Linked DNA regions of Pedosphaera parvula Ellin514. Each later gene encodes a partner of the first gene's protein in a complex. Links are inferred from orthologs where the notes say so. Each region holds a gene or a part of one and is shown on either strand. Other genes may lie near its edges.

Region 1 (7,587 bases):
TCCGCCTCGTTCAATTTGGTGAAAAGACCAGCGATGAGCTGGAAAAAGCTTTGAAAAAGCTCAAGGCTCAGGGAATGCAGGGACTTGTTATCGATTTACGCTGGAATCCCGGTGGTTTGTTGGACCAGGCGGTGGAAGTCTGTGAAAAATTCCTGCCACGAGGTCAACTGGTCGTTTCTACTGAAGGCCAAAATTCGTCTCAAAACTCAGTCCGCCGTGCCAACGGCAGAGGAGATGAACTGAGCGGCATGCCGATCGTGATTCTCGTGAATGTAAACAGCGCCAGTGCTTCAGAGATCGTGGCTGGCTGCTTGCAGGATTTACACCGTGCTCAAATCATGGGCGAGAAGACTTTTGGTAAAGGTTCGGTGCAAAGCATCCTGCCATTGCAGGATGGTTCAGCACTGCGTCTCACCACGGCCAAGTATTATACTCCCAGCCACAAGGTAATTCATGGCGAAGGCATTACTCCGGATTGCCCGGTGCCTATGACCGATGAAGAAGAAGCCATGGTGTATCTAAAGCGCCGTCCGGGTATTGAAACCCTGGAGGAGAAGGATCGTCAAAAGATTCTCAATGCCCACGATATCCAACTCGATCGAGGCAGGGATTTGCTGCGTGGCATTTTGATCTATACCCACCGCAGTCAGGACAACCAAAAGATGGCCGGCAAGCCTGAGAAGGTTGCTTCCACTAAATAAGTATTTCATCAGGGGCAGAGCGAAAGATTTTTGGTGCCCTCCGCCCTTGGTGCATTAATCGCTTCATGATACTGCTTGCCGTTGAGACTTCCTGCGACGAAACAAGCGTTGCGATAATTCGGAACGGCAAGGTCCTTTCCACCATCGTTTCTTCACAAATAAAGTTGCACGCGGAATACGGCGGTGTGGTGCCGGAACTGGCTGCGCGCGAACATTTGGCGAATCTTATCCCGGTCGCCAATGCTGCCATGACGGCTGCTGAGGTGCAAAGCGATCAGGTGGATGCCATAGCGGCGACGCAGGGGCCCGGTCTTCCAGGCGCCCTGGTGGTGGGATTAAAGGCGGCGCAGGGCATGGCCTTCGCATTGAACAAGCCGTTTTTTGGCATCAACCATCACGAAGCCCACCTTTATTCCCCTTGGATAACCGGCAGTCCGCCGGTCGCGGATTTCGACTCGTTCCAGCCCAACATCTCCCTCATCGTTAGTGGCGGGCATACGATGCTGATTCATGTCGAATCTGAGTTGAAACATCATGTGCTGGGCTCAACCATTGATGATGCGGCTGGTGAATGCTTCGATAAGGTCGCCAAGCTGATTGGCCTGCCTTACCCTGGTGGACCTGAAATCGATCGGTTGGCGAGCGCGGGGAATCCGAAAGCTTATGACTTTCCCAGGCCTATGTTGAGGGATGCTAGTGACGACTTCAGTTTCAGTGGATTGAAGACTTCGGTTCGCTACTTCATCCGCGATAATCCAGCCGTCCTCGACAGCCTCCAAAAGCTGCAAGACCTCTGTGCCAGCGTTCAGGAGGCGATTGTGGAGGTGCTGGTTACGAAAACAGTGCGGGCTGCAAATCGCCTTCAGGTCAAGTGCGTCACTGCTTCGGGAGGCGTGACCTGCAACCGCGCGCTACGGAGCGCCTTGGAAACTGCCTGCAAGCGGAAGCACCTGACCTTGCGACTCGCTGAGAAGTCGCTTTGCACCGATAATGCCGCCATGATTGGTGTTTTGGCTGAACGCAAGCTGCTTCACAGTTCAACGCCCACCTCCCTGGATTCCGAAATAATGCCCGGATGGGCGCTTGCTTAAGTTTCTTGTCATCAATTTACTGGACAGGAAAATCTAAATAAATATTGGACAGCAGCGTCCAATAGATTTAGCAAAAGATAAAGCAATGATGATACGCGCCTTCATCCTGGTCTTGTGCTTGTTCTGGGGACTCCAAAGTTCCCCGGCGGCGGCGCGCTTGGATTCCTCAAGCAATCCCAAAGTGACTTTCGAAAAGAATGTCAAACCATTGCTTAGCCAGTATTGTTTTGGATGCCATGGCGAAAAAAAGAAGGGCGATCTGGATCTACGAATATATACCAATGATGCTCTGGTAAAGAAAGACCGGGACGTTTTTGAAAAAGTATTGCATAATCTTCAGGCGCATGAGATGCCACCGGAGAGCAAGCCTCAGCCAAGTTCAGAGGAGCGGGAGATTATCAGCCATTGGATCGAGGCCGAGGTGCTGGGATGCGACTGTAACCAGCCCGATCCTGGACGAGTCACGATGCGACGTCTCAATCGCACAGAGTACAACAACACCATTCGTGATCTTGTAGGGGTGGATTTCCAACCGGCAGATGATTTTCCAGTCGATGACGTTGGATACGGATTCGATAACATCGGTGATGTTCTTTCACTCTCCCCCATGTTGATGGAAAAGTATTTCGTGGCGGCTGAAAAGATACTGGATGCTGCGATAGTTACCACACGCCTCGTTGGAGGCCCTACCAATCATTTCAAAGGGGACAGGCTGAAAGGATCGTTGCACGTTGACGAGTTGGAGCACGGAGCAAAAATGTTATCCGGAGACGGGGAGGTTTATGCGACCAATCTGTTTTCGAAGGCAGGAAAATACATTCTGCGAGTGAAGGCTGCCGGACAGCAAGCCGGGCCTGACCTGCCTAAAATGGAAGTTCGTCTGGACGATAAAGTTTTGAGAACACTCGAAGTCAAGGCACCAAAGGATGATCCAAAAGTTTACGAAATAGAATTTGATGTAAATGGCAGCGGTGGCAAAAAAATTGCCGCCGCTTTCATCAACGATTATTACGATGAGAAAAATCCCGACCCTGCAAAGCGCGATCGCAATCTGATGGTCAGGTATATCGATGTGGTTGGACCACTGGAACTGGAACCGCTGCCGGAATCTCATAAACGTATATTTACCGAACAGCCTTCGACCCATAGTACGAATCAGGTGGCACAAAAAATTATTGAGCGTTTTGCCAAAAGAGCGTACCGACGTCCACTCAGCACGGCAGAATTTGATCGGCTGTTCCAGTTTTTCAAAATGGCGCAGAAGGATGGAGAAAGTTTTGAAACGAGCGTGAAAGTTGCGTTGCAGGCAGTTTTGGTGTCGCCGCATTTTCTATTTCGGGGCGAATCGAAACCGAATCCCAATAACTCGCATTCAATTCACCCGATCGATGAATTCGCCCTGGCGACCCGTCTATCCTACTTCCTTTGGAGCAGCATGCCGGATGACGAATTGTTCAAACTGGCAGAGCGGGGGAAATTGCATGGTAATCTGGACGCTCAAGTTACGCGCATGTTGAAGGATCCCAAAGCCGGTGAACTGGTGAAGAACTTTGCAGACCAATGGTTGCAGATTAGGAATCTGGCAGCGGTCACGCCGGACCCGGAAGTGTTTCCTCAGTTTACTGACAAGCTTCGCTCCGCCATGGAAAAGGAAACGGAGCTTTACTTCGGTTATGTGATGGAACACGACCGCAGCATCCTGGAATTTATCGATTCAGATTATACATTCCTTAACGAACCGCTCGCGAAGCTATATGGAATTCCTGGCGTAAGCGGTGATGAGTTTAGGCGGGTGACGTTTAAAAACCATGAACGTGGTGGATTGCTGACACAGGCAAGTGTGCTCACCGTGACGTCGAATCCGACACGCACCTCACCCGTAAAACGCGGCAAGTGGGTATTGGAAACCATTTTGGGTGCCCCACCGCCACCGCCCCCGCCAAATGTGCCGGCTTTGAGCAATGATAAAAAGGTGGTTGCCTCGGGAACCATGCGGCAGCGGATGGAGCAACATCGGGCGGACCCAATGTGCGCCAGTTGCCATGCGCGCATGGACCCGATTGGTTTCGGGTTTGAGAATTTCGATGCCATTGGAGCTTGGCGCACGAAGGAGGGAACCTTCGACCTTGATACCACTGGCAAATTGGTCACCGGCGAGTCTTTCCAGGGAGTTCAGGACTTGAAAAGGATTCTGCTGAAAGACAAGCGGGACGCTTTCGTTCATTGCCTTTCCGAGAAGATGCTGACCTATGCACTGGGACGTGGAATGGAGTTTTATGATAAGTGCGCGGTGGACGAAATTACCAAAACACTAGCTAAAAATGATTTCAAGTTTTCGAGTTTGGTACTTTCAGTTGTGAAAAGCTCACCGTTTCGAATGAGTCGGGGCGAAGAGGATAAAGTGGCCGAGAGCGGTGGGAAAGAGGCAAAGGGCAATTGAGACCCGACCAAGACACTTGTAAATGAAGCTTTTAAAGGCTAACTTCGTCAGAATACCGGAAATTAGATTATGAGCAACCGCTGGCATATTCCACGTCGCAGGTTCCTGAGGGGGCTGGGAACAGTAATCGCTTTACCGCTGCTTGAATCAATGGCACCGGCCGCCAAGGCGCTGGGTGCGGTTTCAGCTGATGGCCGGGCTTTGCCCAAGCGCATGGCATTCGTCTACGTTCCCAACGGCATGAACATGGCGGATTGGACACCGAGTGCCATTGGAAGCGATTTCGACCTGCCTGCCACCTTGGAACCTCTGAAGCCTTTTCAGAAGGATATGCTGGTACTCAGCGGGTTGGCGCAACACAATGGCGAAGCCCTGGGTGATGGCGCCGGAGATCATGCGCGTGCCTCGGCGAGTTTTCTAACAGGATGTCATCCGAAGAAAACAGGTGGTGCCGATATTAAGGTAGGCATCTCTGCAGACCAAATTGCAGCTGAAAAAGTAGGACGTGGAACGAGGTTGGCCTCCCTGGAGCTCGGGCTTGATCGCGGACAAACCTCAGGCAATTGCGATTCAGGTTACAGTTGCGCTTATCAGTACAACATATCTTGGAAAACGGAATCAACCCCCATGCCACCCGAAGTGGATCCGCGACTGGTTTTCGAGCGTTTGTTCTCGAATGGCTATCAAGGTGAATCTGAAGAGAGCCGGGTCTTGAGAAGTCGATATCAAAAGAGCATTCTTGATTTTGTTCTGGATGATGCCAAACAGCTCAAGCGTAACCTTGGCTACACGGACCGCCACAAACTGGACGAATACATGGTTGCGATTCGCGAGTTGGAGCAGCGGATTGAAGGAGCGGAGAAAGATGTGGCTGCGCTGCCCGACTTTAAGCGGCCGATCGGAATTCCAAAGGATTTCGAAGAACATTCGCAGTTGATGTTCGATTTGCTGGCGTTGGCTTTTCAAACCGATACGACCCGCGTTGCCACGTATTTGGTGGCGCATGATGGCAGCAATAATAGTTATCCGCAAATCGGCATTACCGAGGGGCATCACGAGCTTTCGCACCATGATCATTCGGAGGAAAAGATACGAAAGATTGCAAAAATCAACCGCTATCACATGGCGCAATTTGCAAAATTCATCGAGAAGTTGAAGTCAACTCCGGAAGGCGATGGCTCGCTGCTTGATAATTGCATGATTGTTTACGGCGGCGGGATTGCGGATGGAAATCAACATGCCCATTATGATCTGCCGATTTTAATGATGGGCAAGGGTGGGGGAACGATAAAGACCGGCCGCCATGTGAAGGTCGACCAATATACTCCGCTCAACAATCTTTATGTCTCGATGCTGGATCGCATGGGAGTCCACGCCGAAAAAATTGGTGATAGCAACGGCAAGCTGGTCCAGCTCTCCTGATAATTTTCAACCTGACTGGCGTGCATCGCTTAGAATGCGATTACACGGTAATAACGTGTCGAAACATTCCCTGGAGGAACCCGGCCATTTTGGCCGGTATCACGTATCTGGAATGTGTTGCTGATGTTGGTAACGGCGCCGACCAATTGCCAGAGAGGCGTGGTTGAGAAAGTATCGGCAGATTGCACCACCCAGACGCCGTTTGAGGGAGTTGAAATATTCAGGGTTACACCTCCTGCGTCCGGAATCACAGAACTGATTCGGGGCGGTGTGACGTTAAGCAAAGGCGCGGCAATGACCTTGAGATCAATATCAAAGCTTACATCATCCCAACTCGAATAGGTATTATTTAAAATGACTGCAATCGTGTTCGCGCCCGTTTTAAGATAATCGATATACGGGGCCAGGTCATAGTAGAGCGTTTGATTGCCCTGGCCTGAAACGCAATTGATATCCGTGGTTGGGATTTGGCGTCCATTGAGATATAGCTGCAGGGATGGACCAGAGCCGTTGTCGGTGCAGGTGGCGGAAAGGAGAAACTCTTCCAGGTTTGTATTCGCGAGATTGAACGTTTTGCGAAAATAATAGGCGGGTTTTAGACCGGGCAAGGTGGTGACAATATTGGTCGGGCCACTGCCGGCTCCGAGCTTCGCCGCTCCCTGCGCCCAAGTGCTGTCATTGAAATTGGTCGCATACCAATTGGCTGGAGGTGTGGTGGTGTAGTAACGCCAGATCGATCCGAAAGGAACCATGTCTGTCCAGGCGGTGCTGTTCGGCGCAGGCAGTTGCCGCAGGAAGACGTTGTCGATAAACATCGAGCCACTGCCAGTGCCGGTGATGGTATAACGGTGACGCAATTCCAGATTCGGGAATCCGGCTGGAAGTATGAAGGTTCGATTCGCGTAGACCCAACTGGTGGCATTCGTGCCGATGACAAAATGTGGCGTGAAATAATTTGGGAAAGGCAGGCTGGGGCGGGCATTGGCATTCTGTGCCGTCGGAGTGGAGCCCCATTCCACCCAGTGCTCCGAGGGTTGAGATATGCCGACGCTCTTGAACCATGCCCCAAAACTGTAAAGTCCACCCGGTGTGACCGGAATCGTGCCGTCAGGAATTCCATATTGGTCAAACTGGCTAATGCTGCTGTTGTTGCCCCGATTGATCAGCTGAATCTCCATGGACTGTTTGCCCTGGTAAACAATGTTGGTGTTTCCAATCATGTTGGTCCAATCGAGATCGCCTGTGTACCATTTATCCCAATGACTGTTGTCATTCTCTTCGAAGCCAGCGTTGGCAATGAGGTTGTTATTGAGAAAGGCAAGTATGGCGAACGGTGAGGAGTGAACTTCTCCAGTGCTGTAAACCGCGGCTACTTCGTAGAAGTATTGCCAGCCCGGTTTCAGAGCCGAATCGGTATAGCTGGTAACGCTGGCGGGCAGGGTGACGATGTTGGTGAACGGACCGCCGGCCTGCTCAGCGCGATAAATGCGATAGCTCGTGGGCGAATAACCAGCGGGTGCCTTCCAATTGAAAAGCGCTTTTTTATAACCCGATTTCTTACTGCTGATCATCGGTGTTCCGGGCGGGAATAAAGAGAGTTGATAATTCCCGTCGTGTTGTGGATTGCCGCGATGTGTGGCCCAGGAAACATTCGTGGCATTTGTTGCGCCGAAGTTATAGACATAGATTTTGCCAAGGGTGGAGCGGAAGATCACATCCAATGAGCCGTCATTGTTTACATCAGCGAGTGAGGGGATGTGTTTCACGCCACCGGGAATGGCGATGCGTTGCTTTTCAGTGCCATCGAGAGCGAACACGTGGAGGTTTCCGGTGGAAGGAACAGCGGTTGGATCGTAAGTCCCAATAATAATTTCCTGCTGTCCATCACCATCCACGTCACCAACGACAGGTGGTGTAGGCAGCAACGGGGAAA
Region 2 (7,765 bases), on another replicon or contig:
ATCCGCCAGGGAAATCGCAAATTCCAGATGCCTGGGATCGAGAGTTGCTTCGTAAAGATCCACGACTCCGTTCAAAAGAAAGGCGTAGGTCTCATGGAGTTGCGCGGTATCCCGCTCACCATCGCGCCAACGATGATAGAGAGTTTTGGTTTTGGCATCCCAAAGTTTGCTCTGTAAAAAAGACAGATTGTGTTCCGCTGCGGTGAGATACTCTTTATCTCCCAGGACCGCATAAGCGCGAGCAATGGCGCTGAGCATCAGTCCGTTCCAGGAGGCTAGAATCTTATCATCCAAATGTGGTCTTACCCGCTTGCTGCGGGCGGCAAACATTTTCTGCTTCGCTGACTGAAGCAAAGGCTCGTCCGCCCTGGGCAGGTTGGAATCGACGATGCTCAGAACATTCTGGTTCGGCAGCGGCTCAGGATCGCTGTGGTCTACAAAGTTTCCTCCCTCGGTAATCCCAAAATATTTCACCGCCACATTGAATTCCTCCGGGGTCAGCAATTTGGCCAATTCCACTCGTGTCCAGCAATAGAACTTGCCTTCCTTGCCTTCGCTGTCGGCATCTTCCGCGGAGTAAAATCCGCCTTCCGCATGGGTCATGTCCCTTAGAACATAACCAATCACATCCCGCGCGGTATCAGCGTAACGGGTTTCACCACTCACCAGATAGGCGTCCAGATACAGGTTCACCAACTGGGCATTGTCATACAACATTTTCTCAAAGTGCGGCACCAACCACTTGGCATCGACCGCATAGCGCGCAAATCCGCCGCCAATCTGATCATGAATGCCTCCACGCGCCATGTGGTCACAGGTGTTGAGCACCATGGCAATCGCTTCCTGATCATTGGAATGCACGCCGTATCGCAGCAGGAAGGCTGGCTGGCTCGGTTGAGGGAATTTCGGCGCATCGCCAAAGCCTCCATTTCGCGAATCGTACATCTCCTTGAGCTGACCTGCGGCCTTGTTCAGAACGGCTTGCGTTAAAGCCAGGCCATTGGTCGTCTCCTTCGCCGTCATCTGTGCCAGTTGCTCGTGCAGTTGCACGGCAGAATTGGTCACGTCGCCATGTCGCGTCTCCCACAACTGGTTAATGTGCTTCAATAAATCCAGAAAACTCGGGCGCCCATATTTGCTCTCGGGGGGGAAATACGTGCCGCCGTAAAACGGCTTCAGGTCAGGGGTCAAAAAGCAGTTCAACGGCCAGCCCCCCTGTCCGGAAGTGGATTGCACGAAGGTCATGTAGATTTTATCCACGTCCGGCCTTTCCTCCCGGTCCACCTTGATGCTGACGAAATGTTCGTTTAGATACTTCCCGATTTCCTCCTTTTCAAAAGACTCCCGTTCCATCACATGGCACCAATGGCAGGTGGAGTAGCCGATGCTGAGGAAGATGGGTTTGTTCTCTTTGCGCGCCTTGGCAAAGGCCTCTTCCCCCCAGCCATACCAGTCCACTGGATTATACTGGTGCTGCAACAGGTAGGGCGACTTCTCGCGAGCGAGGCGGTTGGTGTGAGTATGGACTGCGGATTTGGTTGTCACAATAATCTGAGGCTGAACGTTCTTTAAATCATTGCCACACGCAGCCATTCCTTGCAAAAGAACCAGCGAGCAGCCAATGGCGGCGAATTGTTTAAAAGCCACTTCCAAACCATAATCCCTTCATACGCGCAGGGCAAAGCAAACATCCTTCGAATTTTTTCCATGGTCACCACCCTCGGCCATGTTATAGCTTTGCTCCATGTTGTCTGAGAGACCATGGAAAGTAGATGCCGTTCTCCGGCTGGTGTTCGGCATCTTTACATGCGTCTGTACGATCTTGTTTATCTCAACCCTGTTGCAACAAGTCGTATTGCATCGCAAGTTTGAGGAAAATTCCCTGCCCTATTTTCTTGTGGGCACTTTGAGTTTACAAGGCTCAATCCTCGTGGGAATCGCTTACTTTATTCGCTGGCAAGGGATATCATGGACCGAGGCTTTTGGATTTTTTAGACAGGGTTTGCCCAGGGTGATAGCTTGGGGATTGGCCGTGGGGCTGCTGTTTCTTCCCATCGGCTATTTATTGCAACTGGTCTCAGTAAACCTTCTGCAATTGGTTCACTACAAATCTGCCTCTCAGGAGGCAGTTCTCAGTTTGCAAAAGGCTAACTCCATGGGCGCGCGTGTTTATCTGGCTTTTTTCGCGACCATAATGGCTCCGGTCGCGGAAGAATGTCTGTTTCGCGGCATTCTTTATCCTACAATTAAAAAATATGGCGGCACGTCCATCGCTTTATGGTCAACCTCTCTGGCCTTTGCGGCCATCCACGCCAATCTGCCCATTTTCATCCCCTTGACGGTTTTTGCCATGGTCCTGACCTGGCTTTATGAAAAAACGGACAATCTTCTGGCATGCATTATCGCGCACGGCTTGTTCAATACGATCGGTGTTATCGCGATTTTAAATCAACCTGCTTGATTTGGCGTTGCCACAACAGATAGTTAGTTTTCGACATGAACGAATTTGAGCTGATTGGAAAGTTGACCCGCTCGCTTCCAGCTAATAAATCGCTGGTTACCGGTGCGGGAGATGATTGTGCTGTTTTGGATCTGGGAATTCCCGACCGCCTGGTCTTGTTCAAAACCGACGCCGTGGTGGAAGGTTTTCATTTTACCAGCGAAACACCTCCTGAAAAAGTCGGACGCAAGGCGCTGGGCCGTTGTATTAGTGACATCGCTGCCATGGCCGGTACGCCTAATTCCGCCCTCATTACTCTCGCCTTGCCTCGGCATTATGATTTGGATTATGTCGAAGGTATCTATGCCGGCCTGGGCGAACTCGCGCGTAAATTTGACGTTTCCATCGCGGGCGGGGAAACCACCACCAATCCCGAGCGGATATTGATCTCCATTTCCCTGCTGGGCACGGTGGAACGGGAAAAATGTATCTTCCGTTCTGGAGCCTTGGCCGGAGATGCCATTTTCGTCACCGGCGAATTGGGTGGTTCGATCAGCGGCAAGCACCTGGATTTTGAACCGCGTCTGACGGAAGCTCACTGGCTGCGAGACCATTTTGCCATTCATTCCATGATTGATCTGAGTGATGGTCTCGCGGGCGATTTGCGTCATTTGTTGAAAGCCAGCCATGTAGGCAGTGAATTGATGGCTTCGGCCATTCCCGTCAGCCGCGAAGCCAAACTGGCATCCAAGGCGGAGAGCTCTGCCAAGCCTCCTCTGCTGGCAGCGCTTACCGATGGTGAGGATTTTGAGTTGCTCTTCACGATTGCAAGCAAAGATGCGGTGCCTTTGCTGGATGGCTGGAAGCATCAGTTTCCCAAGGTGAAATTGAGCTGCATTGGCAAAGTCACTGCTGGTGAAGGAATCAACCTCCGGGACAAGCAAGGTATTCGTCCGTTAACTGCCCATGGCTACGTTCATCTCAAATAGTCCCGCTGAAACAATTGCCCTCGGCGAAAGTTGGGGGCGGGATGCAAAAAGTGGACTGGTCATCGCGCTGTCCGGAGACTTGGGAGCGGGCAAAACCCAATTGACCAAAGGCATCGCCCGCGGCTTGGGAATATCGGATCGGGTGCATTCCCCCACCTTCGCCTTGCTGAATCAGTATGGCGGTGGTCGATTACCTCTTTTTCACCTGGACCTTTATCGATTGGAAACACCGGACCAGATCATTGCTGCCGGATTGGAGGAATATTTCCATCCCGCAGGTGTTTCGGTAATCGAATGGGCCGAGCGTTGGTTTTTGGCACCAGCCGACTTCCTCGCCCAGGCCGCCAAGGGGACACATCTGCGCCAGGTCCGACTGGAATCAATCACGGAAACCGGGCGCCGCATTACCTATGAAGACTTTGGCCATTGAATTTTCCACCGATCAACGCAGTGTGGCGGTGCTCGAGGATGAAAATGTCCGTGGTGCGGCCATGGAAACAGCGACTCGTGAAACCCATGCTTTCGCGCTGATCGAACAGGCGCTGGCACAGGCCGGGATGCAGCGCGAGGAAATTGAGTGCCTCGCCATCGGCATTGGTCCCGGTTCCTATACCGGCATCCGTGCGGCCATTGCCATCGCCCAGGGTTGGCAACTCGCGCGACCAATTCAACTGGCTGGTGTTAGTAGTGTGGAGAGCCTGGTTTTTGAGGCTCAACAGAAAGCGATCTTTGGCAAAGTGGACATTGTGATTGATGCCCAAAGAAATGAATTTTATCTGGCGAATTACGAAGTGAACGCAACCGGTTGGCGGGAAATCGAGCCTTTGCGACTTGTAACACTGGATCAGGTTAATGTCCGGCTTGGAGCTAACGAGATCCTCGTTGGACCCGAGGTAACCCGTTGGTTCAAGGACGGAACCGTGCTGTTTCCCTCCGCCAACAACCTTGGCCGGCTTGCGGCTGCTAAAAAGTCCTTCCTGACTGCCGAAAACCTGCGACCTATTTATTTAAGGGAAGTCAGTTTTGTCAAAGCACCGCCACCTCGAGTTATTCCGGTAGGATGATGGGGCCTTAGGTTGGGATTTATTGCTGCCTAAACTCTTGATAAATTCAGCAGTAAGGCTATAACAATGATCGAATTTCCGTGCACCTGGTTGCTTGAGAATATCAATCAACCAGGAACTTAAAGCGTCACCATTCATGAGCCTGGTCACTTATAAGTATGAGATTGAAGCCTTTTCCGCAAATTGAGTTACGCCGATCCACCTCCCTGGCCTTGGCAATGGTTTGTCTGACTTTGCCCAATCTCCTGCGGGCTGAGGGCGACCCTTCTGCCGCTGTCTCCGCCCCACCACCGGCAGGCATTCCCGCAGACTCCGCCCCGATCAGGAGCCCGGAGGATCTGGCGCGGGAGAAGGCCATCGCGGAGTTCACGCAGCGGATGAAGGATGCCAATTATCCGGCCCTCTTCGAAAAGGCGGCCAGTGAGTTTGGCGTGCCCACCGATGTCCTGGCGGGCATTGCCTTTGCCGAAACCCGGTGGGAACACCTGCAGTGGCCGCCCGGGGAGACGGTGTCCCCGGAAACGGGCATGCCCCGGCCCTACGGGATCATGTCCCTCTGGGATAATGAATACTTTGGGCACAGCCTCCTGGATGCCGCCAAATTGATCGGCAAGGACCCGCAGGAGCTCAAGGATGATCCCTACCAGAACATGCGCGGGGCGGCCGCGCTTTTGAAGCAGCTCTATAGTGAGACCCCCAAGCCCGCCGATGCGCCAGGGGATGAGATTGAGAGCTGGCGCAAGGCCATCGTGAAATACAGCGGCATCCCCCAGCCCGAACTGAGTGAACAGCATGGCTTGGAGGTTTATGAGTACATGAACGACGGTTACCACCAGTATGGCATCGAATGGGAGAAGCACCCGGTAAAGCTGGAGGCCATGCGGGCGGAAGTGGCCAAAATCAAGGCGGATGCCCAAGCCCTGGCTCTGGCCAAGGAGAAAGAGCAGGAAGCCAAAGCTGCAGCCAGCAATCCTTCTCTAAAAGTGGCCAACAAGTCCCAGTCTTCCGCTCTGGAATCCAAACCTGCTGTTGCTGCCACCGAGGCTGTTCCAGCCTCTCAGCTAAAGCAACGCTGGATCTTGGTGTCTGTTATTCTCGGGCTGCTTGCCGTTGGCGCAATCTATATTTTCACCAGGAAACCGCAGAGCAGGCCGCGCAAGTAGGTTTCACTACTTTCATTCCTGCTCCTTGGCAGCCCGGTGGCTCAGCGCCAGAAGCCGCGCACCCAAACCCAGCGGTTATGCCGCCAAATGTAATGGCCGGGCACCCATTCCGCAGTAGGATACGGTCTGAATCCGCGCTCTTCCACCACTGCAGCCGGCGGCGGTGGTGCGGCATTTTCCCTGACAACTACTTCGCGGGTTACGCATCCGGTAAGCACGGTGAAAGTGCAAACGAGGATGAGGGGTGAGATGTTCACGAATTTTCTCATGTTTTCCTTCCGACGGCGTTCTCAGCGCCGTTTGTTCCTGAATTATTGTCCTTAAAATTTATGCTCCCAATGTCCAGTTCGCAAATGGGGTATCTCCATATTCCGCTGGCTCAACGGCTCTCATTTGCCCTAAAGTATGTTTGATGAAAGCAGCAGTTCTTTACGGGCAGGAACAGGTTCGAGTTGAGGATATCGCTCCTATCGCTTTGAAGTCAGGTGAAGTGCGCGTCCAAATTGAAGCTGCCCTGACTTGCGGCACCGACCTCAAGGTTTTCAAGCGCGGCTATCATGCCAAGATGATTGTTCCTCCGGCGGTTTTTGGCCATGAGCTTGCCGGCCTGATCTGCGAAGTCCATCCCGACGTCAAAGGGTGGTGCAATGGCGACCGCGTCGTCGTGGCCAATTCCGCTCCTTGCGGGCAATGTTTTTACTGTCAAAACAATCAGGAAAATCTTTGTGACGATCTTCTCTTCCTCAACGGAGCTTATGCCGAATCCATCGTCGTTCCCACCCGGTTGGTGCAGAAAAACATGTTGCGCCTGAAAGGTTCAACCCCTTTTCGGGATGCAGCCCTCACCGAGCCGCTTGCCTGTGTCGTTCAAGGTGTCGAAGATTGCCGGCTTCGCACCGGCCAACGAGTCCTGGTGATTGGTGCCGGGCCGATCGGCTTGATGTTCGTGGCCCTGGCAAAAAATGCGGGCTGCATTGTCACTTCTGCCGGCCGTGGAGAAGTGCGTTTGCAAGCTGCCCGCCGCCTCGGTGCGGATCATGTCATCGATATCGCCAATCAGGACAATCTGGTGCAGGCCATCAAATCCCAATCAGAATCCGTTTTCGATGTGGTGATCGAGGCCGTTGGCAAACCTGAAGTGTGGGAAGCCGCTGTCCAGTTGGTGCGCAAAGGCGGTGTCGTGAATTTCTTTGGTGGTTGTCCCTCCGGCACAAGTGTGTCGCTCGATACTGCCCTGATTCACTATTCCAATCTTACTTTACTGGCGAGCTTCCATCACACTCCCAAGGCTATTCGCCGGGCTTTGGAATTGGTGGAGCAGGGAGTCATCCGGTCTGAAGACTTCGTCAGTGGCGAATGCCCGCTTACTCAATTGCCTGATTTGTTCAAATCCATGACCGCAGGCAATCGCGCCGTGAAGACGCTCATCCGGGTTAAGGAATAATCTCCCGGTTAAAGGGAGTTCGCTTACTTTTTTGCCGGGCTTTGCTTCATGTGACGATGCACGAAGAAGTAGTAGATGCCGCCGAGCACGAGCATGATTCCGGCAACCCATAGTGCGATGCGATGATATTCTCCGCGCATCAATTCTTTATCTTCTCCCATCCTGATGCCCAACCAGCAGAGAATGGCGCACCAGATTCCCGAACCGAGAATGGTAAAAAGCGAGAACAGCTTGTAATCCATCCGAACGATACCTGCTGGAATTCCAATCAAATGACGGACCACTGGCAGCAATCGCGAAACAAAAATACCCATGGCCCCGAACTTGGTCGCCCAACGTTCCGCCCCTTCAATCTTCTCCGGCGAAATCATAGCGTAACGTCCATACCGCATCAATAGTGGACGGCCACCGATTCGCGCCACCCAATACATGATGGTAGCTCCCAGCCACGACCCGAAGGTTCCGGCCAGCACAATGCCGATCACACTCATGTTGCCCTTGGTATAAGCCAGATGTGCCGCCGGTGGTATGATGAGCTCGCTCGGCAAAGGCAGGATGGTGCTTTCAGCCGCCATCATCAGGACGATCAGTGGATACTTCCAGCTTTCCAACTGCGCCATGTACCAGGTCATCAATGAACCAATTAGTGCTTTCAAGGTGCGCTG

Evidence for each region. Proteins that work in one complex are often made in the same cells at the same time.
Region 2: the proteins of tsaD (region 1) and tsaE are in contact, whole or in part, in a crystal structure (PDB 6N9A), measured with the Thermotoga maritima proteins. The link is inferred for Pedosphaera parvula Ellin514 from one-to-one orthologs. Residues at the interface, in WP_004082750.1 of Thermotoga maritima: Cys10, Asp11, Arg49, His50, Leu82, Gly84, Gly135, Gly136, Glu154, Thr155, Leu156, Asp157, Asp158, Ser159, Glu162, Asp165, Lys166, Arg169, Leu170, Tyr175, Lys213, Thr214, Leu217, Tyr218, Gln221, Arg222, Asn324; in WP_004082108.1 of Thermotoga maritima: Leu37, Gly38, Lys46, Lys57, Val59, Lys60, Ser61, Thr63, Phe64, Thr65, Leu66, Met67, Val69, Pro71, Tyr82, Arg83, Leu84, Asp86, Asp88, Phe89, Asp93, Ile128, Asp130, Glu131, Arg134.

Annotation. Positions count from the first base shown.
Region 1 is NZ_ABOX02000045.1:26,495-34,081, reverse strand. Bases 1-2,779 are described here. They hold tsaD (tRNA (adenosine(37)-N6)-threonylcarbamoyltransferase complex transferase subunit TsaD), read left to right. Parts: upstream 1-766; coding sequence 767-1,792; downstream 1,793-2,779. Other genes in these bases: CFLAV_RS24840 (DUF1592 domain-containing protein), read left to right, coding at 1,878-2,779; CFLAV_RS24850 (S41 family peptidase), read left to right, coding at 1-701. In the rest of the region: more of CFLAV_RS24840, read left to right, coding at 2,780-4,232; CFLAV_RS24835 (DUF1552 domain-containing protein), read left to right, coding at 4,302-5,654; CFLAV_RS24830 (FG-GAP repeat domain-containing protein), read right to left, coding at 5,684-7,587.
Region 2 is NZ_ABOX02000006.1:131,889-139,653, forward strand. The notes cover bases 2,176-5,132. They hold tsaE (tRNA (adenosine(37)-N6)-threonylcarbamoyltransferase complex ATPase subunit type 1 TsaE), read left to right. Parts: upstream 2,176-3,406; coding sequence 3,407-3,859; downstream 3,860-5,132. Other genes in these bases: CFLAV_RS31970 (CPBP family intramembrane glutamic endopeptidase), read left to right, coding at 2,176-2,461; CFLAV_RS06675 (thiamine-phosphate kinase), read left to right, coding at 2,497-3,429; tsaB (tRNA (adenosine(37)-N6)-threonylcarbamoyltransferase complex dimerization subunit type 1 TsaB), read left to right, coding at 3,840-4,493; CFLAV_RS36420 (transglycosylase SLT domain-containing protein), read left to right, coding at 4,652-5,132. In the rest of the region: CFLAV_RS06665 (thioredoxin domain-containing protein), read right to left, coding at 1-1,647; more of CFLAV_RS31970, read left to right, coding at 1,745-2,175; more of CFLAV_RS36420, read left to right, coding at 5,133-5,656; CFLAV_RS06695 (YXWGXW repeat-containing protein), read right to left, coding at 5,698-5,925; CFLAV_RS06700 (zinc-dependent alcohol dehydrogenase), read left to right, coding at 6,069-7,100; CFLAV_RS06705 (DedA family protein), read right to left, coding at 7,124-7,756. UniProt on the Escherichia coli protein: Required for the formation of a threonylcarbamoyl group on adenosine at position 37 (t(6)A37) in tRNAs that read codons beginning with adenine.